DNA from 3 places in the Evansella sp. AB-rgal1 genome. Region 3 is predicted to be linked to each of the others. Evidence: riboswitches for the same ligand, from Rfam matches in the RefSeq annotation. Region 3 holds a riboswitch; each other region holds the start of a gene.

Region 1 (4,770 bases), on a different contig from region 3:
GTTATACCAAGGACTTGACGTTCTTGGAAGCTTTCCACCGTCGATTGTTTTAGGTTTGTCTTCTCTATCCGTAGGAGTTTCTTGTTTTGTTTTTTTCACAGGTGGAGCTGGTTGTTCTTCTTCATCATCCTCTTCTTCTGGTGCTTCTGGCTCCTCTGGTTTGGATGGTTCACAATCAATATCAGATGTAGAAGCGGTAATTTGAATTAGTTCATATAGTCGTTCTTCCTCTTCTACCGTTTCCTCTTCATTATCACTCGAAGATGTAGTCGCATCGTTGGTCTGAGAGTTATTGTTTTCCTCGTTTGTATCGGTATTGTTGGTGCTTTCGTCTGCTGTGTCTTCTTCATTTGTTTCTGTGTTGTTCTCATTTGAATTGCTATCCTCATTTGATTCTGACTGCTCGTCCTCATCGTTTCCGTCGTTTTCAGAGGATTCTTCGTTTTCTTGGTTTGTTTCATCTTCTGCTTCTTTATCTTCTGCAACTTCTTCTGGTTGCGTTAATAGTGGGAATTCGAGAGTAATAGTATCTCCCGCTGTCTCAGGTGTTGTAATAATTGTCTCTCCTGGTCCAATAACCTTGTGATCGATAATTGTTCCAGGGTATTCCGATCCCCATTTCACTTCAATCTCTTGGTCATTAGGATTTGTAATTACCCAAGCATGAACCCCTTCCTCTTCTGTACATATAGGCGTGATTGTTACTGGTAGTTCTGCGGGTTCACAATCAGTGATACAATCTCCAAACTCCAATGGGTTCTCAGGTTCTTCAGGAACTTCTGGTTCTACTGGCTCTGGTTCTTCTGGGCGGTCCGTGAAGCTACCAGCTTTAATAAAAACATTAGAATCTAAGTCTCGATCTCCTGCGTCGGCAATTGCCATTTTTATTGTGTTCACTTCTCCAGCGTTCACTTGTGCCTCAACAGACAAGACTACTGTTAACCCATCCATCTCCGTATTGAGTGGTGCACCACTCTCAATATCATTGTTACGGTAAAACTCAGGATTCGAGGCATTGTCACTTCCATACGGCTCTCCTCCGTTCACATTATTAATAGAAACAACAATGTCGGTACCAGGAAGCTTTGCTTCGTTTTCCCCATTAATAAAAAAGCCAAAGACATCATTAAATGAAGAATTTACATACTCATTGTATTCATCAGATGCAAACACATACTGGAAATATATACTATCTTTTTCCGGAATGAAGTCAAATTCTAGTACAGTTGCGTCATATGTCCTATAGCCAGGAATTAATTTATCAAGATCTTCGTCACCTGGTAAGCCTGTTTCATATGCTATTGTATCCGATGTGTTGGGACCAATAACATTATGTACAGAGCCTGTACTTAGTATGATTCCTTGATCAAAACCGATAATATCCTCTCCACCTGTAAAGAAACCAGAAGATACATCTACTCCTTTAAGTGATATGTTCGTAACTGTTACTCCTTCACCAAGGAGACTTTCTACAAGGTTTTCTTTTGTTAATTGGTTCATGTCTGTTACGATAAGACCTTCCTCTTCTGTGTTTGCTAGTACTGGTTGTCCAATTATGAGGATTACTGAAAGGAAACAAATGCTAAGTATTTTCCAACTTTTCTTATACAATATTTTACCTCCTCTTCGTGCGTTTTATAGAATCTTCTCACCAATACTAGCACCGCAGTTTCCCTTTGAGTATTATCCTAAAGTATTAAATTTGGGTATATTTTCTAAATCAGTTAATTCGAACTAACTAGATATCTTTCTAAAGTCTTAGAGAGAAAAAATGTAATAGGTAGTTGAAGAACTTTCCATAGTATGATACAACTATAAGCGAGTTGTTAATTTTCAAAACTCTTAAATAATTTCATATGTACCACTACTAGGGGTGCTTGATAAAGCTGAGAGAGACGATCGTCTTAACCCTTATAACCTGATCTAGTTCGCACTAGCGTAGGGAAGAAGTGTAAAGACATAGTAAAGGGAAAGACCATTGTTTCCCTTTGCATCATGTATTATTTGGTTGTTTAAAGCCGCTTCTTTCCAACAAGAAGTGGCTTTTTTGTATGTTGTCACAAAAAGTTCAGGGACCTGGGACTGTACGATTTTGTGACAGTTTTGAAGGAGGGGAAATTGAATGAATAAAGACTTGTTAGAGGAACTCCTTAGTGATGTGGACGCTCGGCAGGATGAGATGATTGAGTTACTGAAGACACTCATTTCCTATGAAACTCCTGCTCCACCTGCTCGGAACACGAAAGAAGCACAGGACTTTGTAGCTGAGTATTTGAGTCATCTAGGTTTTGAGATTGATATGTGGGATGTGTATCCGAACGATCCCAATGTTGTGGGGTTTTTAAAGGGCACAGATAGTGGGCGTTATAAGAGTCTCATTATTAATGGTCATGTTGATGTTGCAGAGGTAAGTCCTGATGAAGCTTGGGAATTAGACCCTTTCACTCCAATTGTCCGTGATGGATATGTTATTGGTCGTGGAGCCGCTGATATGAAAGGTGGCTTAGCTGGTGCACTCTTTGCTCTGAGATTACTTCGAGAGAAAGGAGTGAAATTTCCTGGTGATCTTTCATTTCAATCAGTGATTGGAGAAGAAGTCGGGGAAGCAGGAACGTTGCAATGCTGTAAGCGTAACGGTGGCGCGAAGGCAGATTTTGCGATTGTGGTAGACACGAGTGATTTACATATTCAAGGACAAGGTGGCGTTATTACTGGGTGGATTACGATTAAAAGTGAGAGAACATTTCACGATGCAACTCGCCGCAATATGATTCATGCTGGTGGTGGTCTAATTGGTGCTAGTGCCATTGAAAAGATGACAAAAGTGATTCAAGGTTTGCAAGATTTAGAAAGACACTGGGCAGTGACAAAGAGTTACCCTGGTTGTCCACCTGGAGCAAATACGATTAATCCTGCTGTAATTGAGGGCGGACGTCATGCCGCTTTCATTGCAGATGAGTGCCGATTATGGATTACTGTTCATTTTTATCCGAATGAGAATCATGAAGAAGTGAGTCGAGAGATTGAGGAACATATTTTGAATGTGGCAAAAGGGGATCCTTGGTTGAAAGACAATTTACCTAGGTTTGAATGGGGTGGAACTTCCATGATTGAGGATCGTGGAGAGATATTCCCTTCACTAGCGGTGGATCCTGCAAATGAAGGAGTTCAGTTGTTGGCTAAGAAGCACCAAGGTATCGTAGGTTCTGAAGCGGTAGTGGATGTTTCCCCAACTGTTACCGACGGTGGTTGGCTTGGTGCAGAAGGTATTCCTACAGTTATATACGGTCCTGGCGATTTGCAAAATGCCCATGCAGTGAATGAGCAAGTTTCTATTAAACAGCTAGTGGAATATACGAAAGTGCTATTAACGTTTATTTATGAGTGGGCTAATACAAAGAAATAAGAAAATACAGTGTGTTTTGTATTGTCACAAAAAGTTCAGGGACCTGGGACCGTACGAATTTGTGAACAATTTGGATATGTTCACAAAATTGTCGGGGGTCTGGTCCCGGAACAAAAGTTCGGGGACCAGACCGGTGAATGGTTGACCGGTGAAAGGTTTGTGAAAGGTTTGTGAGTGATATATCAAACTTAGATTTTATTAGAGGGGTGTTTCGTTATGACTATGAAGTTTAGTGAGCGTTTATATGATAAGTTGCAGCCGATTTGGAGACAGAATCATGCTCATCCGTTTGTTAGGGGGATTGGGGATGGTACGCTGGATAAAGAGAAGTTTCGTTTCTTTATGGTGCAGGATTATTTGTATTTAATTGATTATGCAAAGCTGTTTGCTATTGGTGCGGTTAAGGCAACAGATGTGGAGACGATGGGGAAGTTTGCTAACTTATTAGATTCTACATTAAATGAAGAAATGTCGTTACACCGTGAATATGGAAAGAAGTTTGGGATTTCAGAAGAAGAGTTTGAAAAGGCAGATCCTTCTCCAACGACTCTTGCGTATACTCATTACATGCTTCACGTTGGGCAAAACGGTACACTTGCGGAGCTTGTTGCAGCACTTCTACCTTGCATGTGGAGCTATTGGGAGATCGGGAAAGAGTTAAATGAAGTACCTGGAGCAAGTGATCATGAATTTTATGGAGAATGGATCCAAATGTACAGTTCTAACGAGTTTGGCGACCTCGCGAAATGGTGTATCAATCTACTAGATGAACTTACAGAAGGAAAGTCAGATGCGGAGCTTGAGAAACTCGAAGAAATTTTCTTAAATACCACTCGTTTTGAGTATATGTTCTGGGATATGTCTTACAACGAGGAAATGTGGCCAATCAATGAGTAAGCCAGCATTACAATTCGAAAAAATTAGCTTTACCTATCCACCTTCAAAAGGATCGGATGAAAAGGTTATTTTCGATAACCTTGATTTCCAAGTGAATACAGGAGAGTTTGTATGCATTATTGGACCTAGTGGTTCAGGAAAGACGACTCTCTTTAAATTAGTGACAGGTCTTATGCAACCAACTATTGGAAGTATTTTATTAAACGGTGAAAACGAAGAAAAACGTCTCGGAAAAGTTGGATATATGCCGCAACAAGATCTACTTATGCCATGGCGAACAATTATGGATAATGCCGCTCTGCCGTTAGAGATAAAAGGAATTCCGAAAAAAGAGGCACAAACTCAGGTGCGACAACTCCTTGATGAGTTCGGTTTAACCGGGGTAGAAAACAAATATCCAAGTGACTTATCTGGCGGTATGAGACAACGAGTATCCTTTTTGCGAACCGTACTAAGTGGGTCTAATG
Region 2 (4,770 bases), on a different contig from region 3:
ATCCACAATTACATCGACACCTTCAACAAGCTGCTCTAGCTCTTCCTTCGTCACGTCCATAACAAGAGCTCTTACATCTACGTCAGAATTAACTTCGTTTAAACGTTTTTTCGCCGCTACCGCCTTTGGAATTCTATGGATGGCATCTTCTTCTGTATATAGCTGTTGACGTTGTAGGTTACTAAACTCCACATAATCACGGTCTACAATCGTTACTGTTCCCACACCAGCTCGGACTAAGTTTTCACTGTTTCCTGTTCCTAGGGCTCCAGCTCCTATCACAAGAACATGCTTAAGTTGAATTTTCTGTTGCCCTTCTTTTCCTATTGGTGAAAATAATTCTTGTCTTGAATAACGATTATTCACGCCTACACGCTTCCCTTCGTAATCAACCACCACCAACAAACCGAACAAGTTCAATTTTATCTCCATCCTGAATTTCTGTTTTTTCGTGAACTTGCTTGTCAATGATGCTTTCATTTAATTCTACAATAACAACTTGTTTATCTAATTCAAAATGAACTAATAAGTCTGTAATAGTTTTTACGGATACAGGGAGTTCACTCTTCTTTCCATTCACTTGAACTTCCACATTATTTCCCCCGTTCTATATAAGATTTTATCATAGTTACTGGATCTTTCGCTTCGAGTATCCCTGACATTACTGCGACACCTTTCGCGCCTGCTTCTAATGTGTCTTTTATATTTTCTGGTGTGATTCCGCCGATAGCAATGACAGGGATCGTGATTAGTTCTGTTAATTGCTTCAGTTGTGATGTACCTTTTGGTTCTAAGTTTGGCTTTGATTTTGATGGAAAAATATGTCCATATAGCAAATAATCAGCACCGTTTGCTTCAGCTATCTTCGCTTCTTCTACAGAATGGACAGATGTCCCAACTTTTAGGGTAGGAAAAGTTTGTTTCACTCTCTCCACGGAAAGGCTGTGGTACGCTAATTGCGTTCCCGCAACCTGAAAGGCAGCTGCAACATCTACACGATCATTCACCATTATTTTGGACTTAGGAACCCCTTCACGGAGAAGCAGTTCTATACCATTTGCAAGTTGGTTAGCAGTCAGTTGCTTTTCTCGCAAATGAAAATATCTAACATACGGCTCTAACATCCCTGCCTTTATGGCAAACTCCTCTAATGAGAGCTTTCCATTCGAGATAAGGTGAAATTCCCATTTTTTTGTATTAGCCATATCCGCACACCAACCTCATTTCAAAAGTTCACAAAACCTTCCAGGACCCAAAACCTTCCAGGACCTGGTCCCCGAAACTTTGTTCCGGGACCAGGTCCGTGGCAAATTTGTGTCAGACTAGCTCCCAGTCTTTCAATACTGGCTGATAACCCCTTGATTTAAGTAATTCTTTTATTTCTTCTACTGATCTATCATCTGAAATCTCAAATTGACTTTGCGTTACATCTGGCTCTGAGTAACCACCTACAACTGTAGATGAAGCCGCAGACATTTTTGTTACTCCTAACGGAAGTAACGAGTCTCTGAATTCAGGCGTTTCTCTTGTAGAGATATTAATACCTGATCTCGGTAAAAACAGTCGAACTGCTAGCATCGCTTGAACAAGATTTTTATCAGAAACGATTACTTTCGGCTGGAAGCTTCCTGCATGAGGACGCATACGTGGGAACGATACCCCTACTTCCGCCTCTAAAAATTTCTGTTGTAAGTAATTTGCATGAAGACCAGTAATATAGCTTTCTTTTCTCCATTCGTCCATTCCTAGTAATGTACCAATGTTCAACGAACGAAGACCTGCTTTTGCTCCTCGCTCAGGAGTATCTAAGCGGTAGCGAAAATCTCTTTTCGGTCCCTTCACATGGATATCACGGTAAATCTCTTCGTTATATACTTCTTGATACACCGTAACTCCATCGACACCGTGCTTAAACAATTCTTCATACTCCTCTTGATCTAACGGCTGTATTTCTACTGCGATAGAAGAAAAGTATTTTCGTAACACTTGCAAGCTTTCTTTTAAATAATCAACAGAAGAATGTTGCTTGGATTCTCCTGATAATAAAATAATGTGCTTAATTCCCATGCTAGCGATAACCTTCGCTTCCCGTTCTACCTCTTCCATCGATAAACGGCGGCGTGGGAAATCATTATTTAAACTAAAGCTACAATATTTACAAATGTTCACACAGTAATCCGATAAATACAACGGAAGGTATAGCTGCATCGTTCTCCCGAAGTGCTGTACCGTTAATTGGTGTGCCTTTTGTGCCATATCTTCTAAATAGTTTTCCGCTGCTGGTGATAGTAGCACAAAGTAATCTTCTTCCGATAATCGTTCTTTTCCTAAAACTCGTTCTACATCTTTCCCTGTCACGGATTGAAACATTTCATCAAATGGTAAATCTTTTATTTCAACAAACTTTTCGTAAAAACTCATTGTATACCACCTTTTCGTTGGCTGTATGGTCTTTCTCATTTTCAAAGTTATTACATTCTTTTTTAAATCTACCCTGAAAAAAGCGTGTATCAGAATATCTAGAAATACTAACTTTGTTGGTTTGTATTCCTTCGTTTCAGCCCATTCGCTTTCCTAGGGGAGCTGCCGAGTCTTCTACACTACTCCGTGCTCCGAAGTCTCGCCTCTACTCTGCTTCCCACTGGAGTCTCGCTGACTTACGCTCATTGCATATATAGTTAAGAGTACTAACTCCTATTTTTCCAGAGGTATTTTCATCATACATGGCGCAATTTTCACTTTCATATATACCTAAAGGTTCTCTACAAGATAATCCTATCCCAAGAACCCTGTTAATGGAGATGATGCATGTGCTTTCATGGAAACAGGCCCTAATCCTGATAGGTAGCCAATTCGCCCTGCTTTTACAGCTAAATCAAAGGCTCTTGCCATCTGAACGGGGTCTGCCGCTGTAGCGATTGCTGTGTTAACTAAGACAGCATCTGCTCCCATTTCCATTGCTTCCGCAGCTTCTGAAGGTTTCCCGATACCTGCATCTACAACGATAGGTAGATCCATTTCATCAATCATGATCTGAATCATTTCCTTCATACGAATTCCTTTATTTGACCCAATTGGAGCACCTAATGGCATAATTGCCGCCGCTCCTGCATCTCTCATGCGTTTTGCTGCCATTAAGTCAGGACTCATGTATGGTAAAACTACGAACCCTTCTTTTGCTAAAACTTCTGTTGCTTTCGTCGTTTCTTCATTGTCAGGTAGTAGATATTTGTGGTCAGAGATAACCTCAATTTTTATCCAATTTCCCATCCCAACAGCTTTTGCTAATCTTGCAATACGAATAGCTTCTTCTGCGGTTCTTGCTCCAGACGTGTTTGGCATTAGGGTAATGTGATCAGGAATATCTGTTAAAATATCCTCTTCCTTAGCTTCCATGTTGACTCTTCGTAATGCTACTGTTACAACTTGTGATTCGGAAGCAGTGATCGCTTCTCCCATTTGTTTATGGTCGGCAAATTTTCCTGTCCCTACAAACAATCTATTATGTAACTCTTTCCCTCCGATAGTTAATACGTCTTTCATATTTACTCCTCCGTTCTGAATTTAGGTTCACCATGAAAATAAGCTTACCAGTGTTAAGAAAGTCTAACTAGTACTACTACTTTGTTGAAATTGTTTTACAGTCGTCACTACCCAATCCCTCAAACGTACTAAAAAAGCTCGCCAGTGAGGGGCGAGCTTGATGAACAAGTTAATGTATTCAAGTCGCTTCCCTACGTTGGTGCTAACCAAGTCAGGTTCAAAGGGTCGGATTTTCCTCTCAGCCATATTTATGGCACCCCTAGCATAAAAAATATGAAATTATCAAACTTACAACTCTCATGATAACAAACTAATGAACTCTTGTGAACAATTTAGAACGAATGGATATATATGTAAGGACCTTCTCGCAGTTTCTTCAATTGAGACATTATTTAGAGACGTGTATACTTATTGAGTAAGTTTTATCATAATAGGAGGCTTCTCAGTGGAATTTAAACCTAAAGCAATTTTTTTAGATATGGACGGTACCATATTAAATCATTACAATAAAGTAAGCATACATACGAAAGAAATTATTGATCAATTACGGAAAAAAGGATTCTTAGTTTTCATCGCAACAGGTAGATCTTTCGATGAAATTGAAGGAGTCGTACCATCTGGTTTTCAAGTAGATGGATATATTACGTCCAACGGAATGGCTGGATATGTCGAGAAAAAAGTAGTATTCGAGCATTCACTTTCCCGTAAATTGGTAGAGAGAATTGTTGAAAAGGCTGGAGAAAATAATGTTTATTATGAGCTCTTTCCATACGGAAGTGATCGAATTACTTTAAAACGAGATAAAAGCTTTATGGAAGATGAAATTAGTGATCCAAAACCAGATGGTGTCGGAATTAATGAATGGCTTTCACGAAAACAAGCAATGAAGGAAGAAATTGCTTGGACGAATACAATCGAAGGAACAACATTTTCGAAGTTTTACTTTTTTGCAAGAACGAAAGAAAAAATTAATAACTGGAAAAATGATCTTGATAAGATAAAACAAGAAATACCTTTTACTACCTCTACTTCCTCTCAACATAATGTAGAGGTTATGGTGGCAAACGTGAATAAGGCCTCCGGTATTAAGGAAATGTTAGCTTATTTTAATCTAACTGGTGCAGAAATTATGGGAATCGGTGATAGCGACAATGATATACCGATGATTGAGTTTGTTACCTATTCTGTTGCCATGAAAAATGCACCCGACCATATTAAAGAACGTGT
Region 3 (4,770 bases):
TACTATCATTTTAACGTAAAAAACCATACTTCCTTTTGACAACAAGGGAAAAAGATAGTTGGGGTACATTGTCCAGTGCAAGTTTACATTTCAATCTACACTTTTGTATGTTACTTGAGTGTATAGAAATATATTGTAATATGGAAATGAAAGGACAAATGGCTTTATATCACAATAAAAAAGTGACTAGAAATTACAGAACAATTCAGTAGTCATTTTACGTTACATTTTTAATGTTTGCGATAGGTAACTTAACCCGTTACACAACGTCACACTCTCTTTTTTTCAAATCAATAGGCATCTCGCACCTTGAGGAAACTAAACATATATGAAAAATCAGCTCTCCTTTATTAAATAACGAAAGAGCACGAAACATATTGTTCGTGCTCTCACGCTGTGTGTGTATACCTGAGCTAATTGTTATTGTTACTCATGTTTTTCCCATAATAAATCTCGTCCATCTCAAGCTGTAGACGTTCTGTTATCTTGTTAATTTCATCATCCTCTAACTGATCTTTTTTCTTACCAAAAAGATAATTATTTAGATCAAAATCCTTCAACTTACATTTTGTATGAAAAATGTTTTCTTGATAAATGTTCACATCGATCATGTCGAACAATTGTTTCACTTCGTCGGGAATATAGTTTTGAATGGAGCTAATATCGTGATCAATAAATAACTTATGACCATTAATATCACGTGTAAAACCACGAACACGATAGTCCATCGTCATAATATCCGTATCAAAGGAATGGATTAAATAGTTAAGCGCTTTTAACGGAGAAATTTCTCCGCAAGTGGCAACATCAATATCTGCACGGAACGTACTAATGCCTTCGCTCGGATGATATTCAGGGTATGTATGAACAGTAATATGACTCTTATCTAAGCTCATGGTCACCGCTTCCGGTAAAGGACCTGGTGATTCCTCGAAACGCTCCGAAGGAACCTCCACAACGGGTCCTTCGGAAACTAACATAGTCACACTTGCCCCTTGTGGCACATAATCCTGCTTTGCCACATTTAGGACGTGTGCCCCAATAATATCCGCCACATTTTTCAGTATGTTTGTTAAACGATCGGCATTATACTGCTCATCAATATAAGCGATATAAGCTTCTCGATCTTTTTTCGTTTCTGTATAACAAATATCATACATATTAAAGCTGAGTGACTTCGTCAGGTTATTGAATTCATGTAATTGTACACGTTGCTCCGGTGTTAATGACAATGTGAATTTCCCCTTTACAACTTTTTATGATAAGCATAGTTACAGATAGTTCTCTGTTGTCCTACTTCTATTTATGTATGATACCCAATCATTTCCGGAAAAAAACAAGAATTGATATCGAAACTGATAACCATCTGGAATTTTAATATACTATTTGGAAGGTCTGCTAAAATATGGTTTAAATCAGTTAGTTAGTTTACATAATATTAATTATGAAAACTAAATATCTGATATTAATTTAAGAATATTAAAAAAATGGTTGAAATTATTTCTGGATCATGTATACTGAAATGGAAATGAATAGCAATAACTAGGGGGGTCCAATGAGTTGGGCTGAGAAAGAAACGCTACGAGGTTTCTTGACCCTTCGGACCTGATCTGGTTCATACCAGCGTGGGGAAGTTAGAATATGTAGTGTTTTTACATACACTTCGATCATATAAGCCGGGTCCAGCCTTATTTTTAAGGTTAGTTCCGGCTTTTTCTTATGATCATTTGAATGTCATCCCCTGCTGTGTTCTAGATCTCGTCCTTTTCACTACACAAAAAAAGGAGAGATTTTTTTATGTCCACATCATCACTTAACGAAGCAAACATTTCCATCATGTCTAGTTTTACCGGAAGCAAAAAGGTTTACGTTCAAGGCTCAAGATCAGATTTACAAGTACCAATGAGAGAAATAGCACTATCCCCTACAACAGGTAATTTTGGAGAAGAAGAAAATGCACCTGTTCGTGTATATGACACAAGCGGCCCTTACACAGATCCTGCATACAACATCAATATTCATGAAGGACTTCCCCCTCTTCGTCAGCAGTGGATTGAAGAGAGAAATGATGTTGAAGCATATGATGGTCGTGAGATTATGCCGGAAGACAATGGATATAAAGATCAACAAGATCCAAGAGCGAACCACAACGTTTTTCCAGGATTAAAACGGAAACCATTACGTGCGAAATCAGGACAAAACGTCACACAGCTGTATTATGCAAAAAAAGGAATCGTCACTCCTGAAATGGAGTTTATCGCAATACGCGAAAACTTAGATGCTGAATACGTTCGTGAGGAAGTGGCTAGAGGTCGTGCGATTATCCCCGCGAACATCAATCACCCAGAAATCGAACCAATGATTATCGGACGAAACTTCCATGTGAAAATAAATGCGAATATTGGGAATTCTGCTGTCTCCTCTTCTATTGAGGAAGAAGTAGAAAAAATGACGTGGGCTACTCGCTGGGGTGCAGACACAATCATGGATCTATCAACAGGGAAAAACATACATACAACGAGAGAATGGATTATTCGCAATTCCTCTGTTCCCGTGGGTACAGTGCCCATTTATCAAGCACTAGAAAAAGTGAATGGTGTAGCGGAAGACCTAACGTGGGAAGTGTATCGTGATACGCTTATTGAACAAGCGGAGCAAGGAGTGGACTATTTCACGATTCACGCTGGCGTTCTCTTACGTTATGTTCCATTAACAGCGAAACGACTAACTGGAATAGTGTCTCGTGGTGGATCTATTATGGCGCAATGGTGTCTATTCCACCATAAAGAAAACTTCTTATATACTCACTTTGAGGAAATCTGTGAAATTATGAAGCAATACGACATCTCCTTCTCTTTAGGAGATGGGTTACGTCCAGGTTCTATTGCAGATGCCAACGATGAAGCGCAATTTGCAGAGCTTGAAACACTTGGAGAGCTAACAAAAATTGCGTGGGAGCATGATGTTCAGGTAATGGTGGAAGGACCTGGTCACGTACCGATGCACTTAATTAAGGAAAACATGGATAAACAATTAGAAATCTGTAAAGAAGCTCCTTTCTATACCCTAGGACCATTAACAACGGATATAGCGCCTGGATATGATCATATTACTTCTGCCATTGGTGCTGCGATGATCGGTTGGTACGGAACGGCGATGCTGTGCTATGTAACACCGAAAGAGCATTTAGGTTTACCAAACAGAGACGATGTTCGTGAAGGCGTAATAACCTACAAAATTGCAGCACACGTAGCGGACCTTGCAAAAGGACATCCAGGGGCTCGTAAACGTGATGACGCACTCTCAAAAGCTCGTTTTGAATTCCGCTGGAGAGATCAATTTAACTTATCGTTAGATCCTGAGCGAGCAATTGAATATCACGATGAAACTCTACCAGCAGAAGGTGCAAAAACAGCCCACTTCTGTTCTATGTGTGGACCAAAGTTTTGCAGCATGAGAATCTCTCAAGATATCCGAAACTACGCTAAGGAAAATGAGCTCGATACAGAGGAAGCAATCGAAAAAGGAATGAAGGAAAAATCAAAAGAGTTTAAGCAAACAGGAGGAAATATATATCAATAATACGAGGAGGTTCTATTCATGAAAGCACAAATGCTGGAAGTGGAAATCAAGGAAGTAAAAGAATATCTTGCTTCTTTGGAAAAACAATTACAGGAACTCCAAGAAAACTGTGATCACCACTTTCAAGAAAACACATACTACGAAACATGTTTGAAGTGTAATAAGGTGAATTCTTTGTATTATTAATTGTTTCCAAAGGGATGGAAAAGCTCATTAGCTTTCCCATCCTTAATCATTTTTAAACGATCGTTTAAATTGCGGGGGCTTGTCATGCGGTTGCTGTTGGTCCATAAATTAATCAACACTAAGAACAAACAAACCAAGTCTTATTCAAATTAAGACTTGGTTCGTACCCTTACACTATTGTTTTCCTATTAAATTACTCATCCTCGACAATGTATATATTGCCATCTTCGCTATAAGAAACATTTACGTTACTTGGAACTTTCACAAAGAGAATAGTATCCCCAAAATGTGTTGTACTTGTCTCATGGTTATCATCCATCATACTCCCACCTGTGAACTGATTTATGGTAAACTCTCGGTCGAATTTAGCAAAGCTAATTTCTACTCTGTCTGGGTCAGTGATAAGTAGGCTATTATTTGCTTGACGAACAGTTGGTGGTTGTAATAGCTCCGTATATTCTATACCGCTCTGAAATGCTCTTGTTGTGTAAAAAGAAACATCAATCGTTTCATCGCTTGTTTCTTTTTGCTGAACTCGCACCAAATGATAACTACTCGTAAATATTTCTAGTTCTTCGTCTGAATATGGAAAGGACCACTCCCCCAGTTTTACTACTTTGTCACTTTCGTCCAACTCTTTTGGATCTTGAATATTATAGAATTCGTTAACATAGTTGTTTAATTCGGAAATAATTTCTGTATTATCTTCTGAGCTTACGGTTGATAACTGGGTTTGTAATATATAAAACAAGCCAGTTGATAGAATGAGTATCGAAATGTAAACAATAATGGTACTTTTTATTCTTTGACGATAGCCATTAAAGAATGGAGTTTTTCCTTTCGTGGAAAAGAAAATTACAATGATAATGACTGCTAATAATACTATGCTTATTCCCATTTACCTCACCTCCAGTTGATCTGATACAAGGATGGAAGCAATAAATAACGCAGTTGCAGTGACAACCACTTTCCCTGAAAACATGAGTAGTGATGTTTCCCCAA

Evidence for each region. A riboswitch is a leader RNA that binds a small molecule or an ion and turns the genes downstream of it on or off. The one in region 3 is predicted to bind thiamine pyrophosphate.
Region 1: linked by a shared signal. The riboswitch ahead of ACERII_RS03295 (acetylornithine deacetylase) and the one ahead of thiC (phosphomethylpyrimidine synthase ThiC) in region 3 are both predicted to bind thiamine pyrophosphate.
Region 2: linked by a shared signal. The riboswitch ahead of ACERII_RS14775 (thiazole synthase) and the one ahead of thiC (phosphomethylpyrimidine synthase ThiC) in region 3 are both predicted to bind thiamine pyrophosphate.

Annotation. Positions count from the first base shown of each region.
Region 1 is NZ_JBGUAU010000003.1:98,686-103,455, reverse strand. It holds gene ACERII_RS03300 (choice-of-anchor L domain-containing protein) at 1-1,611, opposite strand, end outside; TPP riboswitch at 1,860-1,962, shown strand; gene ACERII_RS03295 (acetylornithine deacetylase) at 2,123-3,406, shown strand; gene tenA (thiaminase II) at 3,629-4,303, shown strand; gene ACERII_RS03285 (ABC transporter ATP-binding protein) at 4,296-4,770, shown strand, end outside.
Region 2 is NZ_JBGUAU010000016.1:79,093-83,862, reverse strand. It holds gene ACERII_RS14795 (thiazole biosynthesis adenylyltransferase ThiF) at 1-366, opposite strand, end outside; gene thiS (sulfur carrier protein ThiS) at 389-592, opposite strand; gene tenI (thiazole tautomerase TenI) at 594-1,205, opposite strand; gene thiH (2-iminoacetate synthase ThiH) at 1,318-2,421, opposite strand; gene ACERII_RS14775 (thiazole synthase) at 2,776-3,543, opposite strand; TPP riboswitch at 3,715-3,814, opposite strand; gene ACERII_RS14770 (HAD family hydrolase) at 3,989-4,770, shown strand, end outside.
Region 3 is NZ_JBGUAU010000006.1:34,211-38,980, forward strand. It holds gene speD (adenosylmethionine decarboxylase) at 414-1,232, opposite strand; TPP riboswitch at 1,535-1,649, shown strand; gene thiC (phosphomethylpyrimidine synthase ThiC) at 1,798-3,582, shown strand; gene ACERII_RS06310 (serine protease) at 3,601-3,768, shown strand; gene ACERII_RS06315 (hypothetical protein) at 3,962-4,666, opposite strand; gene ACERII_RS06320 (hypothetical protein) at 4,667-4,770, opposite strand, start outside.